One region of the Siminovitchia jepli genome, then DNA from elsewhere that is predicted to be linked to it. Evidence: predicted binding sites of a transcription regulator. Region 1 holds the regulator's gene; each other region holds the start of a gene.
The links. Region 1 encodes Rex, which represses fermentation and respiration genes when NADH is low (regulators of the CRP and FNR family bind a similar motif). Its sites were predicted from a motif close to TTGTGAAATATTTCACAA; they were not measured.
Positions count from the first base shown of each region.

Region 1 (5,542 bases):
AAAACTCATGTACTTTCTGCCTCCTCTTTTCATGAAAAAAAGCATCCTCCCCATTCATCATCATTGAGAAAGATGCCTTTAGTTGTCTAATCGGCCGCCATATTCATTTGTCTGCTTTCATCATTGGGCTTTCCTCTGCTTCCCCTTTGCCTTGTACCGCTTTTTCTCAGTCGCATCAATTTGTGTGATTTCTCCATCGTGTACCGTAATGACCAACGAACCATATTCAATCTTTTTCAACGCTGAAACAATGTCCTCAATTGTATTTGTTTCAACCTTTGCCATTTCCACCCCTCCATTAAAAAAACCCCTTCTTACACAATAAGAAGAGGTTTTGGTTTAACATTTTGTTCTCTTCTTATCTTTCAGGCTTGCAAAAAGCCTGCTGGAATTGGCACAGTACCGGACGGTCTGTTGCCGAGGCTTCAAAGGGCCAGTCCCTCCACCTCTCTGGATAAGAAATCAATTATTCAGTTGAGTACGTCTGCTTTGGCGTATTTATATCCTATCCCACAAAAAATTTTCTGTCAAGGATGAATTTTACATTTTTACAACTAAACCCATAAGTTCAGTGCGTTTTTTATTCAAAAAAAAAGCACCCTGGATGCTTTTATGGCTCATGATTGATTTCTAGATCCTGCTCCTCTTCGGCAGCCTGCATTTTTTTATAGCCGATTTTTGAAATCCAAATGCTGATTTCATACAAAATGAGCAATGGCACGGTTACCATCATATGTGAAATTAAATCTGGAGGCGTAATAAACGCTGCGATCACCAACAAAATAAAGTAGGCATATTTTCTCACCCGCACTAAAAACATCGGTGTCACAATACCCAGCCTTGTCAAAAACAAAACGACGACCGGAAGTTGGAACAAAATTCCGAAAGGAATGGTTATTTGAAAAAGAAACTGAAAATATTCATTAATGCCAATTGTCGTCTGGATTTCCATGTTGCTTGATAAGCCAAGCATAAACCGGATTACAAACGGAAACAGAATAAAATAAGAAAAAAGGACGCCTGCTAAAAACAGCATAACGGAGACCGGTATATAGCTGAGCGTTGCCTTCCGTTCCTTCTCCAAAAGCCCCGGACTGATAAAGGCCCACAATTGATACAAGATGACGGGGGAAGTGAAAATAAACGCCAGCACAAACGTCATTTGCATAAATACTTTAAACGGATCCGTTACCCGGAACGCATTCATCGTAATGTCCTGGGCAGCACTTGCATGCTGGAGCAGTTTGATAAGCGGCTGTGATATAAAAAAGCTGACGATGACAGCCAACACAAAGAAAACGACTATAATGACAAGCCGTTTTCGCAATTCCTCTATATGATCGATGATCGTCATTTCTTTTTGACTCATAGTTTGTCCATCCTATCAAAGATCGCCGTCTTTTTTCTTGTCCTTTTCATCATCTTCCGCCAAACCTTTCGTCGCGTTTTTAAATTCACGCAACGTGTTGCCCGCAGCCTTACCAAGTTCCGGCAACTTCTTCGGCCCGAAGATCAATAAAGCGACAAGTCCAATCAAAATTATACTTCCTGCACCTGGACTCACTGCGGCCACCTCCTTATAGTTTTATTTTAATGGAAACCCGTCCTTTTAGCTATTAAAAAACGTTTATGGTTGTGAAAATTCCGTGTCATCAAGAGGATAATGTTTCAAAAAGTAAATGAGTGACTGCAGTTCCACCGCCAAATCAATATGATGGACACGGATTGACTCCGGTACGTTCAGCCTTGCAGGGGTGAAATTCAGTATCCCCTTCACACCCGTATGTTTAATCCGGTCCGTAATGGACTGGGCGGCACTTGCCGGTACAGTCAATATAACAACGGCCACTTCTTCTTTGCCCAACCTCTCTTCAAGCTCAGCCAAATCATAAATCGGAACATTTCTGATCTCTTTCCCGATTTTGTTTTGGTCGACATCGAATGCCATTTCGATTTTTGTATTGTTGTTTTTCAAGAAATTATAATTCAAAAAAGCCGTTCCCAAATTTCCTACACCAATTAACGCAACTTTCGTCACCTCATCCTGGTCAAGCGTCTTGCGAAAAAATGACAGCAAGTAATTTACATTATACCCATATCCTTTTTTTCCAAGCGCGCCAAAATAAGAAAAGTCCCGCCGAATGGTAGCGGAATCGACTTTCACCGCTTCACTCAATTCGGCCGAGGATACGCGCTGCTTCCCTGATGCGTGTAAATTTTTCAAAAATCTGTAGTATAGCGGGAGCCGCTTTGCAGTTGCCTGCGGTATTTTTAATGTTTCCTCATTCATATTCAATCCTCCATGCCAAGAAAGAAAAAGCACTTCAATTCTTCAGTTTCATGGGTTCCACGCACAGAAACGAAAAAACCCTTATTCCGTTTCACGATGATAATCTTTACTGGATACTCCGCCCGTTTTTTCCATTAAAAAAGTTGGTCCGATCACCATTCCCTTATCCACAGCCTTGCACATATCGTAAACAGTGAGAGCAGCTGCCGAAACAGCGGTCAATGCTTCCATCTCCACTCCCGTATTTCCGATTGTCTTAACTTCAGCAGTTATTTCCAAGATTTTATTATTCTCAGATCCTTCCTTCCAATCGAAAGAAAAGTTGATTCCTTTAATCGGGATCGGATGGCACATCGGGATGATTTCCCATGTTTTTTTCGCGGCCATAATCCCGGCTACTTGCGCAACCGCAAGGACGTCGCCTTTTTTTACTTGCTGATTTGCAATCAGTTCGTAAATATGGTCGTTCACTTCAATGCTCGAACGGGCAACAGCAGTGCGGACTGTTTCCGGTTTTCCGCTCACATCCACCATTTTTGCCCTGCCTTCCTTGTTAAAGTGCGTTAATTTATCCACGGCCAAACACCTCTTTATCATTCTACACTATTTCGTGTATACTGTCTGTCTTTGCAGCGCAAAAAATCCGATTGTCAAATATCGTTAACATACGATACACTGTCTATAATTAGGGGTGGAAAATATGCTATTACTTCAAGTTCAGCAGCTTTCAAAGTATTTTGGGGCTGATATGGTCCTTTCAAATATAAAATTGGAAATCCGCGAAGGGGATCGGACAGCCCTTGTCGGAAGAAATGGCGCCGGGAAATCTACCTTGTTAAAAATCATCGCCGGAGAATTGTCACATGATTCCGGCCAGGTCATTAAACCGAAAGATTTGACGATCGGGTATTTGGAGCAGCATACAGGCTTGGAATCAGAATTAACGATTTGGGAAGAAATGCTTTCCGTATTCACGAAAGTCCGGACAATGGAAAATGAACTGCGGCAAATCGAACAAAGGCTTTCCGATCCTGCTAATTATGAACAAGAAGGGACCTATAAACGGCTACTGGAAGAATACGACGGGCTCCAGGAGCAGTTTAACGAAATCGGCGGCTATCAATATGAATCGGATATCCGGTCTGTCCTTCATGGCTTCCAATTTTACGAAGAAGACTATCATACGAATATTGCCTGGCTTAGCGGCGGGCAAAAAACGCGCCTGGCACTTGCCAAATTGTTGTTGGCCAAGCCGGACCTGCTCATTTTGGATGAGCCGACAAACCATCTCGATATCGAAACGATGGCCTGGCTTGAAAAATATTTGCAACATTATCCGGGGGCCCTTCTCATCGTTTCCCATGACCGCTATTTTCTCGATCAAATTGTCACACAAGTGTACGAGCTGTCCCGAACGGAAATTTCGGTCTATCACGGCAACTACAGCAAATATCTCGAGCAAAAAGCCGAGAGATATGAACGTGAAATGAAGCTTTATGAAAAACAGCAAGGCGAAATTGCCAAACTGCAGGATTTCATCCAGCGCAATCTGGCACGGGCGTCCACGACCAAACGCGCACAAAGCAGGCGCCGCCAATTGGAAAAAATGAACATCATGGACCGTCCCGAGGGAGACGAAAAATCCGCTTCTTTTTCATTTTTGATTAAGAAGCAAAGCGGGAATGACGTATTGTCCGTTTCGGGCGCAAGCATCGGCTACGAGGGACAGCCGTTGGCTGCGCATATAAATTTAAGGCTTTCCCGTGGCGACAGCGTTGCTCTTGTCGGTCCAAACGGAATCGGCAAATCTACATTGTTAAAATCGATCATAAAAAAAATTCCCTTCCTGTCCGGGGAAATTCAATATGGGGCAAACGTTCAATTCGGTTATTACGACCAGGAACAAGCCAGCCTGTCATCCAATCGAACCGTTTTACAAGAATTATGGGATCGCTATCCGCTGATTAATGAAAAAGAAGTCAGATCGGTCCTTGGCAATTTTTTATTTACCCAGGATGATGTATTAAAAACCGTTTCCTCATTGAGCGGAGGAGAAAAAGCACGCCTGGCTCTCGCCATTTTGATGCTTGAAAAGGCGAATGTCCTCATTCTTGATGAACCGACGAACCACTTGGACTTGGACAGTAAAGAAGTGTTGGAAAACGCCCTTGTGGATTACCCGGGAACGATCTTATTCGTTTCCCATGACCGCTATTTTATTAACAGGATTGCTACAAAGGTCGTCGAGTTGTCCACAGAAGGAACAAAAGAATTTCTCGGCGACTATGATTACTATGTTAATAAAAAGGCGGAAGTAGCGGAGCTTAAACAGCTCAATCAGCCAGAATCAAAACCAAAACAGGCAGATAGCAAGAGCTCGTATGAGCTTGACAAAGAAACAAGAAAGCGTGAACGGCAGCAAAAAAGGCGCATTGCCGAAATTGAGGAGCTGGTGGACCGGTTGGAAGCCGATTTAAGTGGAAAAGAGGAATTGCTGACGGATCCAGCCGTGTTCAACGATCACGAACGGACACTTGAGATCCATCGGGAAATGGAAAAGCTTCAATCCGAAATGGATCGCCTGATGGAAGAATGGACAGAGCTTTCGGAAAGTCTTGCTGAATCCTGAAGGCAAATAATCAAACTCGTTTATCCCGGTGGACGCCCCCATCGGGATTTTTTTTTACCCACAATTTTGCCCACATCTTAAACGTATCCATATCAGTTATAAACAAACTTATTCACATTATCCACATTGCACGCAGAGATTTATCCACATATCCCTATTTTTCCACAGGTGCTTCGCCGTTTTATCCACAAAAAAAAAGACTCCGTCCAATCGGAGTCTTCACTTATTGTTCAATGTCCAAACCAGGATGCGCATTCATATCAAGCGCCCCTCTTTTACCGGCTTCAAATAAGACGGTTCCTGCCGCCGCAATCATGGCGGCATTGTCTGTGCATAAATAAAGAGGCGGAATGACGAGATCAACACCATCCATTTGCCGAAAGGCGGATGCAAGTGATTCCCGAAGCCCTTTGTTTGCGGCCACTCCTCCGGCCAGGAGCACTTGTTTTACGCGTAATTCCTTAGCAGCCCGGACTGTCTTTTTCGTTAAAACTTCCACAACGCTTTCTTGAAAACTCGCCGCCAAATTTGCCGGGGAAATGTTTTCCCCACGCTGTTCGGCATTGTGGAGCGTGTTGATAACCGCAGATTTCAGGCCGCTAAAACTGAAATCATAGGAATCT
Region 1 is NZ_JBFEGN010000036.1:23,158-28,699, forward strand. Features, by position in the region: gene AB1L08_RS12700 (MsnO8 family LLM class oxidoreductase) at 1-9, opposite strand, end outside; gene AB1L08_RS12705 (YezD family protein) at 121-285, opposite strand; SAM riboswitch class I at 356-461, opposite strand; gene tatC (twin-arginine translocase subunit TatC) at 611-1,369, opposite strand; gene AB1L08_RS12715 (twin-arginine translocase TatA/TatE family subunit) at 1,385-1,564, opposite strand; gene AB1L08_RS12720 (redox-sensing transcriptional repressor Rex) at 1,628-2,290, opposite strand; gene moaC (cyclic pyranopterin monophosphate synthase MoaC) at 2,372-2,866, opposite strand; gene AB1L08_RS12730 (ABC-F family ATP-binding cassette domain-containing protein) at 2,991-4,919, shown strand; gene tsaD (tRNA (adenosine(37)-N6)-threonylcarbamoyltransferase complex transferase subunit TsaD) at 5,143-5,542, opposite strand, start outside.

Region 2 (5,542 bases), on a different contig from region 1:
TTCCGCGCCCTTCATTCAGCAAATCGATAAAAGCTTCGGCCACTTCGGGAATAATGTCTTCCCTGTGCCGGTCGGTCAAAAGCATCAACGTGTTCATGACAGGCGCTGACGCATTTTGAAAAACGTTCTTGATAAGGTCTCTCTTTTCTCTTGCCGAAAGTTTCGGTGACTGCAAAAGTCGGATAAAGCCCGGATTTTGCGTAAGCACCTTTTTTATCGTGCGCAACTCTTCATCGAATTTGTCCGTGAGATTTTGTTCTTTGGCCAATTGAAAAAGAGCCAGTGCATACCGCTGTGCAACGACAGGATTGCTCATTGATCCTCGCCTGCTCTTTCGATATACTCATTGATCAGTTTTTCCTGGTCTTCAGCACTCAATTCTTTTTCAATAACTTTTGATGCAATCATGACAGACAATGAAGCAACCTGTTCACGAAGTGCAGCAACTGCATTTTCTTTTTGCTGTTCGATTTCCAATCGTGCAGTTTCCTTCAAACGGCCTGCTTCTTGGCGGGCTGCATCCATCATTTCCTGCCGCTGGATTTCAGCTTGCTTCTTTGCATTTTCGATCATGTTTTGCGCTTCTTGACGCGCTTCTTTCAATAATGCTTTCTGCTCTTCAAACAATTTATTTGCTTCTGCACGGCTCTTTTCAGCCGATTCAATTTCATTGGCAATATGTTCTTCCCTTTGCCTCATGATACCCATCAAAGGTCCCCAGGCAAATTTTTTCAAAAGCACCAATAAAATGATCATCATGAGAAGCTGAAAAATAATATCGCCGCCGTTAAAATGGACTCCCGCGATTTGTGCTCCCAGTACAAAGCTGCTCTCTAACAAGCCCGCTCCACTCCTTTCAAGCTCCTTTATTCTAATTCAAATCGGACTCGTGCCGATGAAAGGTCAATAGTAAAAAACATGTATCACCGAACGGCTGGCGGGGATTTGTTTCACTGCCCCTATATCTTCTTAAAAAATGGCGAAGTTGTTTTTCTTCGCCATTTCGAAAATTGCCAGTTTATACTCTTCCTTGAACCATAAATGCGATAACAACCGCGATGATTGGAATCGCCTCAACCAACGCAACCCCGATAAACATAGTGGTTTGGAGCATGCCGCGTGCTTCCGGCTGACGTGCAATCCCTTCAACTGTACGAGATACGATCAATCCGTTACCAATACCTGCTCCCAGAGCGGCCAAGCCAATTGCAATTGCTGCTGCTAACATTCCCATTATAAATTTCCTCCTTAAATATATAAAAAGTGGTTATTTCGGTTTGTCCATAAATTATGAACATAATATATTAATGGTCTTCGCTCACTTTGTGGGCAAGGTAGACCATCGTTAACATTGTAAAAATAAACGCTTGTATTGCCCCGATAAAGATGGAGAATCCCATCCATGCCAATGTCGGGATAGCTGCTGCAATCCAGCCGACAGCACCTTTTGCCGCAAGCACTCCCGCAAGAAGGCCCAACAAAATTTCACCAGCAAAAATATTACCGTAAAGACGAAGCCCCAACGTTAAGGTGTTGGCAAATTCTTCGATGATTTTAAGCGGAAGCAAGAACCACATTGGCTGTACAAAACCTTTTAGGTATCCGCCAAAGCCTTTTTGTTTGATGCCATAATAGTGGGACAACGCGACGACCATTGTTGCCAACGTTAATGTAATAATGGGATCGGCCGTCGGAGACTTCCACCACAATTCATCATTGACAACGACTGAAAAAGGCAAACCAAGCATGTTGGAAACAAATATATATAAAATCAGCGTAACGCCCAGCACATGAAAATGACCGCCGGTTTTCCAGTCCATGTTGCTTTTTACAATTCCTTTAACAAAGTCAAAGACCCATTCCATAAAGTTTTGCATGCCTGTCGGTTTCATGGCCAGTCTCCGCGTTCCGATTAGTGCAAGGAGAAATACGATAACCGAAGCCACGGTGATCATCAGGACATTTCCCATATTAAAATATAATCCAAATATTTCTCTAATTGGTGCTTCATGATTCATACGATTCACCTCTCTTCCCGCTGCTTGTCTTTTCTAAAAATGAAGGAGATTAAAGCATCTATCATAATGACAATGTAAGATGTCATTAATCCAATCACCACGCTGATCAAATGGAAGGTCGACGGATAATTCATCGCAATCAAAACTGCAAAAACAGCGGCAGCCATCCGCGATAATGTGCCCAAAGAGCGCACCTTTTTCCCCTCTGAAACAGCTTCTCCGAGCTTGTGTGTCCTGAGAACCATCGTCCATAGGTTAAAAAGGCTGATAACTGTACCGAGGATTAATCCCATAAAAATAGATTGGCGTTCAGTGAATCCCCAACCCAATACAAAAATTGCCAACAGGTACAGTATGTACTTTCGATGCCTATTAAATAACTGCTGGAGGTCATCCATGTATTAGTCCTCCGAAGAGAATTGTCGGATCGTGTATATAAGTGCCATAACACCGGCAGCCAGGCCGAAAAAGAGGCCAATCACCAAAAAGAGCGGCTCTTTGCCGGTTATTTTGTCAAGCCAATTCCCTGCAAAAATACCAATTAAAATCGACCCTGCCAATTGTGCCAGAATGGCAGAATAAAGTGCCATCCCATAAAGCGGATGACGATTTTTCCTATTCATAAAGCATCCCTGCCTGATTGTTTTGGCGCTCTTTCACCAATTGGCGACCGGTATTTCGCATGAAAAAGATATATCATAACTTCCCTTCATATCCTTTGTTAGCATACAATAGGCATATGTCAATGTCAACGAGTTTACTGTGAATTTCATAACAAACTATTTGGCCTTTCGGGCTTTGTCACAAAATCATCAAAATTCCTCTAATATATGGATTGAACGTACTTTTTTGGTAAAAAAATTGGCCAGAAACAGAATCAAACGCCATGCAAAAAGGGGACGTTCTGCCCCCCTGCTTTAAGATATCACAAATGGTTTTGGACGATCTTTTTTGATGTGAAAATGATAGGCAATGGCATCGGCAATCCTGCCGGAAGCCTTTCCGTCTCCATACGGGTTGTTCGCCTTGGCCATTTTTGAATACTTTTCCTTGTCTGTCAAAAGTTCTGTTGCAAGGCGGTAAATTGTTTCTTCATCCGTACCGGCCAGCTTTAACGTTCCGGCATCAATTCCTTCCGGCCTTTCGGTTGTGTTACGCAGAACAAGTACCGGGACGCCAAGCGACGGGGCTTCTTCCTGCACTCCTCCGGAGTCTGTCAGGATGATGTGTGCCCTGTTGGCAAAGTTATGGAAATCAATGACATCAAGCGGCTCTATCAGATGGATCCTTGGATCATTCCCCAGTATTTCGGAAGCAATTTCCCTTACAACGGGATTCATGTGAACAGGATAAACAACCTGAGTATCCGGATGCTCTCTGATAATTCTCCTAATGGCCAGAAACATGTTCCTCATCGGCTTTCCCACGTTTTCCCTGCGATGGGCTGTCAGCAAAATAAGCCGGTCATTACCCACAAGATCGAGCGTCCTATGGCGGTAGCCCGATTGAACCGTTGTTTTCAGCGCATCAATCACCGTATTTCCGGTTATAAAAATCGATTCTTCCCTTTTGCCTTCATTTAAGAGGTTGCGCGCCGCTTTTTCTGTCGGGGAAAAATGCAGGTCGGCAATGACACCCGTCAGTTGACGGTTCATTTCTTCCGGAAAGGGAGAATATTTGTTCCATGTTCTCAGTCCGGCCTCCACATGTCCGACTGATATTTGATTATAATAGGCTGCGAGACTTGCTGCAAAAGTTGTTGATGTATCTCCATGCACAAGCACAATATCCGGCCGGGTTGCTTTCATGACTTGGTCGAGTCCTTCAAGGGAGCGCGTTGTTACATCCGCCAATGTTTGCCGATCCCTCATGATATTCAAATCAAAATCGGGTTTTATCTTAAATATATCCAGCACTTGATCAAGCATTTGGCGGTGTTGGGCCGTAACCGCTGTATACGGCTCAAATTCTTCTTTCCTTTTATGAAGCTCTTGAACGAGCGGCGCCATTTTAATTGCTTCGGGCCTTGTTCCAAAGACGGATAATACTTTTATACGCCTGTCCATTAAAAGATCCCCTTATATCTACTTTGTGCCAAACAAGCGGTCTCCCGCATCTCCCAATCCGGGAACAATATATCCTTTTTCATTCAGTCTTTCGTCAAGCCCGGCAATATATATGTCCACGTCCGGATGGTCTTCTTCAATCGCTTTAATTCCTTCCGGTGCAGCAATAAGGCACATCAGCTTTATTTGCTTCGCTCCTCTTTTTTTCAGGGAACGGATTGCTTCGACAGCCGTTCCTCCCGTAGCGAGCATCGGATCAACGATAATAAAGAGCCTTTCTTTCACATCGCTCGGAAGCTTGATGTAGTACTCCACAGGCTTTAACGTTTCCGGATCCCGGTATAATCCCACGTGGCCTACTTTCGCAGCCGGAATCAGTTTTAAAATCCCATCCACCATGCCGATGCCGGCACGCAAAATCGGAACGATCCCTATTTTTTTCCCTGCCAAAACTTTGGATTTGGCTTTTCTGACGGGGGTCTCCACTTCTATTTCTTTCAGAGGCATATCCCTAGTAATTTCAAACGCCATCAAGGTGGCCACTTCATCGACAAGTTCCCGAAATTCTTTCGTTCCAGTGTTTTTATCCCGAATGTAGGTTAATTTGTGTTGAATGAGAGGATGGTCGATCACATGCACTCTGCCCATAAGATCTCTCCTTTGCTTTTTGTTGGAACAGAAAAGGGGAAAGCACGAACGATTTTCATGAGCATAAATCAGATCTGTTTTCCGCACTGGTCTGCATATCCCTGCTAATTTTACATAAAAGGGGTTCTTTCGGCAAGGGAAACAGAAGATCGTTCAGCCTGAAGATGGCTGACATGATAAAAAGCCTCCGGATCACTGCCGGAGGCTTTTTATGGGTTTATTCGTAAAGCGGGAAACGTGCCGTTAAAGTCTCTACCCGATTGCGCGCTTCATTCAATTTTGCTTCATCTTCATGGTTTTTAAGGACAAATGCAATGAGCGAAGCAATTTCTTCCATTTCATTTTTTCCGAAACCGCGTGAAGTCACAGCGGCTGTGCCAATTCGAATGCCGCTTGTTATGAATGGGCCTTCGGGATCATAAGGGATTGTATTTTTATTAACAGTAATCCCGACATCATCCAGAACCTTTTCCGCGATTTTGCCCGTTAAGCCGAGAGAGCGTACATCAAGGAGAAGCAAATGATTGTCCGTTCCGCCGGAAATCAGGTCAATGCCTTCTTTTTTTAAGCTTTTGCCCAATTGTTTGGCATTTTCGACAATCAGTTGGCAGTATGCCTTAAAATCGGCTGTCAAGGCTTCTCCGAAGGCAACTGCTTTCGCAGCAATGACATGCATCAGAGGGCCGCCTTGGATGCCCGGAAATACGGATTTATCAATGGCTTTGGCATATTTTTCTTTGCAAAGGATCAAGCCGCCGCGCGGTCCGCGCAATGTTTTATGCGTTGTCGATGTCACAAAGTCGGCATAGG
Region 2 is NZ_JBFEGN010000029.1:14,897-20,438, reverse strand. Features, by position in the region: gene AB1L08_RS11410 (F0F1 ATP synthase subunit delta) at 1-316, opposite strand, end outside; gene atpF (F0F1 ATP synthase subunit B) at 313-840, opposite strand; gene atpE (F0F1 ATP synthase subunit C) at 1,019-1,234, opposite strand; gene atpB (F0F1 ATP synthase subunit A) at 1,305-2,018, opposite strand; gene AB1L08_RS11390 (ATP synthase subunit I) at 2,024-2,416, opposite strand; gene AB1L08_RS11385 (AtpZ/AtpI family protein) at 2,420-2,641, opposite strand; gene wecB (non-hydrolyzing UDP-N-acetylglucosamine 2-epimerase) at 2,936-4,084, opposite strand; gene upp (uracil phosphoribosyltransferase) at 4,103-4,732, opposite strand; gene glyA (serine hydroxymethyltransferase) at 4,950-5,542, opposite strand, start outside.
Region 2: a site for Rex is predicted at 2,779-2,796, ahead of AB1L08_RS11385 (AtpZ/AtpI family protein). Genes of this name have one in related genera too.

Region 3 (5,542 bases), on a different contig from region 1:
ACAGCCTGTAAATACATTTACATATCCGTGCATTTTGGCGTTTACTTCTTCGCGGTACATTCTGACGGGATGATGCAGCCCCGCAGTAAATTTGAGCGGAAGTTTTCGGTCGCGGCAAGCTGCAATAAATGCGGCAAGCTGCCCTGGAGCCGGAATCATCTCTGCTTTTACCCCGCCCGTCCGCAGCTTCATTCCTATCGGGTATGGCGCAGTCTTGTTGTAATTCGCAAAACAGTCCAATGCCTTAAGCATCTGCTCATACCAATCCTCACCAAATGCAAAAGTAATTTCACAGTACAGCGTCATGTCATAGTCCGATGTAAGAACCGACAATTGCTCTATATCATGTTCCTCTGGAATGGAAGGCGGCAGAGGCAGTTCAAAAGCAGTGATTCTGACCCTTTCTCGATGTTCTTTCTCAAAAGACGCCACCGTATCCAAATCTTCTTCAAGCAACTTCAGACATTCACGATAGCTTTCACTTTTGCGCCCCAATGCGGAGATAGAAAGCTCCCGATCGGAAAACGCGCCAACATATGGTTTCAGTTCTTGAATACTGGAGGCCGGATGAATATAGGACCCAAGCATCCAGCCATCGCTGCCTCTTAAATAAGCCGCGTAATTTTGAACCGCTTCGTTTAAAGACAAACAGGCAGGAGGAAAAAGGCCGGCATAATCAATTAAATTCCTTAACAGCATTTCGGCGCTTTTACTTTGAACCATTTCATCTATCTTGTTCTGCAGTTCCAATCCCAAACCCTCCTTTTTTGCTAAACGATCTCTTTCTGATGCTGTAAATTTTGATGCATATAAACGAGTTCATCGGCCAAATCACGAATTCGGCTCATTACATCAGGGTCGGTGATTTCATTGTTTTCATTAAAATGTTCCCAATTTGCATACACATAGCTGGGAGCAACAAAAGATCGAAAGTAACCGGCAATTGGTTTTAATTGATTTTCAATCATTAAATAATGCTGGTTTGTTCCTCCATTTGCAACAAAACCCATCACTTTGCGGCGGAACATTTCCGGAGGAACAAGATCAAACAGATTCTTTAATGGAGCCGGGATGGATCCGTTAAAAACGGGGCTGCCAATCAGATAACAATCAGCGGCCATCACATGTTGGATCATTTTTTGGGTATCCCTGTTATATAAATCCGTTCTTCTGCCATCACAAAATTGCATATCGTAATCGCGTAAATCCAATAATGTGATGGTGACTTCCGGATATTTCTTTTTTACTTCATCCAAAACAGCTTTCACCAGAATGGACGTCTTGGCTCCCAATATCGTACCTGATATTCCAAGAAGCTTCATTTTGATGGATCTCCTTTCGAAAAGTTCGTTGTCTTACAAGGAAACCTTTTCTTTATTGGCCTTAAAGGCAGGCATTACCTTTTCTGCAACAAGCTCCATGGAATGGAGAACTTTATCATGCGGCAATCCGCCAAAATTCATCAGCATCATAATATGATCGCAACCTGCGTCCTGATATTTCTTTAAACGGTTAATCACATCTTCCGGAGAACCAATCAACAATTGTTCCCGTTCTTCAAGCTCTTCAAATTGTGCATCCCTGCCATATTGTCGTGTGTCCAAATAAAGGTTTACATGCTCCTTTGCAATGACTTCCGCTTCCTCCCGTGTTTCAGCGACAAATGTATGGACCGCAAGCGGTATGTTTATTTTCTTCTCATCATGGCCGGCTTCGCGATAAGCCTTTTTGTAATTATCAATAATCTGTTTCAACTCCTGAATGGAGCTGCTTGCCACGTAAGGAACCCCCATTATGCTATATCCCATCTTCCCGACAAATTCAGAACCCCTTGGACTCAAAGCACCTATCCATGTAGGAACTTCTTTTTGCTTGGGCAAGACCTCCAATTTTACATCATAAAATTGAAAGTATTCCCCTTCATGGGAAAATTTTTCTCCAGTCCAAGCTTTTTCTATAACTGCCAGCGCATCGTTAAACCGAAAAGCTTTATCTTTACCGTTGATATTAAATCCGGCAAACTCATGTGGCAAATACCCACTGCCCAATCCAAGGTTTAAGCGTCCATTGCTTAAAACATCCAATAATGCATAATCTTCAGCTACTTGAATCGGGTTTTTAAATGGTAACGTAACAATAGATACACCCAAGCGAATATTTTTTGTCCTTTCTGCTGCCACCGACAACAGCATTTGAGGAGTTGTTAAAATGCCATACTCACTAAAATGATGTTCTGCGAACCAGACGGAATTGTAGCCAAGCTCATCCGCCCGTTCAGTCTGCTCCAATACTTCATACAGCATCTGCTCATGCGTCCGGTTAATTTTTTTCTTGTAATTGTCAAAAACTGTAAATAAACCAAATTCCATATAAAACCCTCCTACAAAGAAATAATTTGAAATAAAAAAGCCAGTAGTAAAGGAACACACTTTACGGCTATTAGCCTGTTAAATGGTGTTTCCTAAACTACTGGCTTGTTATCTACTTGCATGGAGTGGGATTTGTATCCCTTCCACGTAGATAATCCAGTCTTGTTTATTTAATTAAGCGCTTACATTTAATAGTGTACTTCATATACTTTTGGAATTCAAGTATTTATTCAAAATATTACATAATTGATATAGCCAATGCACTTAACATGATGTCGGGAATTACTTCATATCGTGGTAACGTTCGTAAGCAGCTATGACGGATTGAATGACGGCTCGCTGTCCTGGAATAAGAAACTTTTCTTCCAGCTCTTTAATGATTGCTTCGACACCATTTTTAATACATTTTCCACGAACCAATGACGAAATAAATTCATTTGTCATATCTAAAATAAAAGTAAAAGAGGCATCAACAATTATATCCGTTGTTTTATCAATAATCAGAATGCACCCAATTACCTTCTGCGTTTCATATACCGGAGTACCTTTCGGAAACTGTGCAAAACCGGCAACTAATACATGATCCTTTTTCATATTCAATGTAAATCTCCTCTCTTTGGGAAATTTTCAAACTATTAATCTATACTTAGATTATATAATCAATGAATTATTCGTCAACAAAGCTTTGATGGCGTGTATTTGATTGTCCCCAATTGCTTTGAATAAATTCAATTTAAATCAGTTATCCGCCGAAACTGCGGGTCTTTTTTTATGTCCAAAATTTGAAGGGATTATGAAGGTCATGTGAAATCGATATGAAGTGTGACTTATGTCACAGAGAGGTGCATCTGGCGGGAGTACGATGGAATTAGAAAAAAGAACGGGGAGGGTGTTTGCGATGGAATTAGAAAAAAGAACGACAGAGAGTGTAAACATGGCAAAGGAGCACCATCATTCGGAACCAAATTTAAAAGGAACGCTTGTCAGTGTGTTGGGTGTCGGGATCATCATTATCGTGATGTGGTTTGCTACGTATTTATTATATGCTGCGAGATAAAAAAAGAAAAAGTAGGTGAAAGTTCATGCATTTTCACAAGTTCGAAAAGATCTGGTTGGTTTTCGGGACATTATCGCTCGCGGTTTTCTTGACGATTGTTGGCGTAACCGCTTTTGCCCATGGGCATACGCCCGCCGGGGGGATGGATGTGATCGACCCGGAGAAGGTGACCGAGACGCCGCCCTTTGATAAGCCGGGTGTCAGACAGCTCGATGATGACACTTATGAAGCGGTGATCATCAGCCAAACATTTGGCTATCTTCCGGCCAAAATCAGAGTTCCGGCAGGAAAAGAAATTATATTTACATTAACAAGTACGGATGTTGTGCACAGTTTTACGATTGATAATACGAAAGTAAACATGATGGCTGTACCGGGAAGGATTACACACAAAAGCTATACATTTGAAAAAGCCGGAAAGTACCTGGTCCTTTGCAACGAATATTGCGGGGCAGGCCATCATATGATGTCAACCGAAATCGAGGTGTATGAACCATGATCTCTGTACAAGATCGAAAACTGGCATTATGGAACGTAAAAGTGGCTTATATCGCATTTATCATCGGAACGTTTTGCGGGCTGCTTCAAGTGTTTGTCCGCAACGACTCACTGGAGCTTCCAAAATGGCTTGACTACTATCAAATCCTGACTGCTCACGGCGTGTTGCTGGCACTTATTTTTACAACCTTTTTCATTTTCGCCTTTTTGATTGCAGGGATGAGCAAGACATTGGGAAGCTTCGGTCCGAAAGTAAGCCGCACTGCCTGGCTGGGACTGATTGTAACGACAATCGGAACTGTTATGGCAACCGTCATGATTATTTCCGGAAAAGCGTCTGTCCTGTATACTTTTTACGCTCCTTTGAAAGCGAGCGGCTGGTTTTACGTCGGGCTGGCACTGTTTGTGATTGGAACATGGCTAACAAGTTTTGCATTGATGGGACACTATGTGGCATGGAAAAAAAGAAACAAAGGACAATTCAGCCCCCTGTTTGCCTTTATGACGATGGCCACTCTGCTATTATGGATTATCGCCTGCCTGGGCGTCGTCGCAACGGTTGTGTTCCAATACATTCCCTGGTCGTTTGGCTGGGTCGATACGATCAACGTTGAATTGAGCCGTTCCCTGTTCTGGTATTTTGGACACCCGCTCGTTTACTTTTGGCTCTTGCCTGCTTACATTGCCTGGTATACGGTTATACCGAAAATTGTCGGGACAGATGTATTCAGCGATTCCCTGGCACGCTTCTCGTTTATCTTGTTTATTCTCTTTTCATTCCCGGTCGGTTTCCATCACCAGTTGACGGAACCTGGAATTGAAAGCTTTTGGAAATTCCTGCAAGTCATTTTAACATTTATGGTTGTAATTCCGACCTTGATGACCGCCTTTTCCATGTTTGCAACGTTTGAAATTTCCGGAAGAAAAAAAGGCGGAACCGGATTGTTTGGCTGGTTTAGAAAACTTCCGTGGAAAGATATTCGTTTTACATCCATTTTTATCGCCATGTTGTTCTTCATTCCTGGAGGAGCTACCGGAATTATTAACGCGAGCTTCCAATTGAACGAGCTTGTGCACAATACGCTTTGGGTTGTAGGCCATTTCCACATTACGGTTGGAACACCGGTCGCCATGACGTTCATGGGCGTGACCTTTTGGCTCATTCCGTATTTGACGGGGAGGCAATTTCCCAAGCATATGCAAAAACTGGCCTTTATCCAGGTCATTTCCTGGGCGGTCGGCATGACGCTCATGTCTACAGCACAGCATTTATTGGGGCTCCTTGGAGCACCAAGAAGAACAGCCTACGCCGGCTATAACGGCAATGAATCTGCCCTTGACTGGTTCCAGGGATTGCTTTCCAACCACGTCACCATGGCTGTTGGAGGAACGATTTTATTCCTGTCAGCCATTCTGATGGTCTACATCGTTGCCAACCTGATGTTTGTGGCCCCCAAGGCCGAAAAAGAAAGTGAACTTGTCGAGTTTCCGATTGCAAACAGCGACACATCGCACACCGCAAAGTATTTGGAAAACTGGGGAATCTGGGTCGGAGTCGCCTTGGCGCTCATCGTCCTGGCGTATGCCGTGCCGCTTGCCGACATGATCCAGCACGCAC
Region 3 is NZ_JBFEGN010000056.1:17,704-23,245, forward strand. Features, by position in the region: gene AB1L08_RS15825 (hypothetical protein) at 1-750, opposite strand, end outside; gene AB1L08_RS15830 (NADPH-dependent FMN reductase) at 771-1,322, opposite strand; gene AB1L08_RS15835 (LLM class flavin-dependent oxidoreductase) at 1,356-2,369, opposite strand; gene AB1L08_RS15840 (DUF3870 domain-containing protein) at 2,652-2,963, opposite strand; gene AB1L08_RS15845 (cytochrome C oxidase subunit II) at 3,268-3,426, shown strand; gene AB1L08_RS15850 (cytochrome c oxidase subunit II) at 3,452-3,925, shown strand; gene AB1L08_RS15855 (b(o/a)3-type cytochrome-c oxidase subunit 1) at 3,922-5,542, shown strand, end outside.
Region 3: a site for Rex is predicted at 3,190-3,207, ahead of AB1L08_RS15845 (cytochrome C oxidase subunit II). Genes of this name have one in related genera too.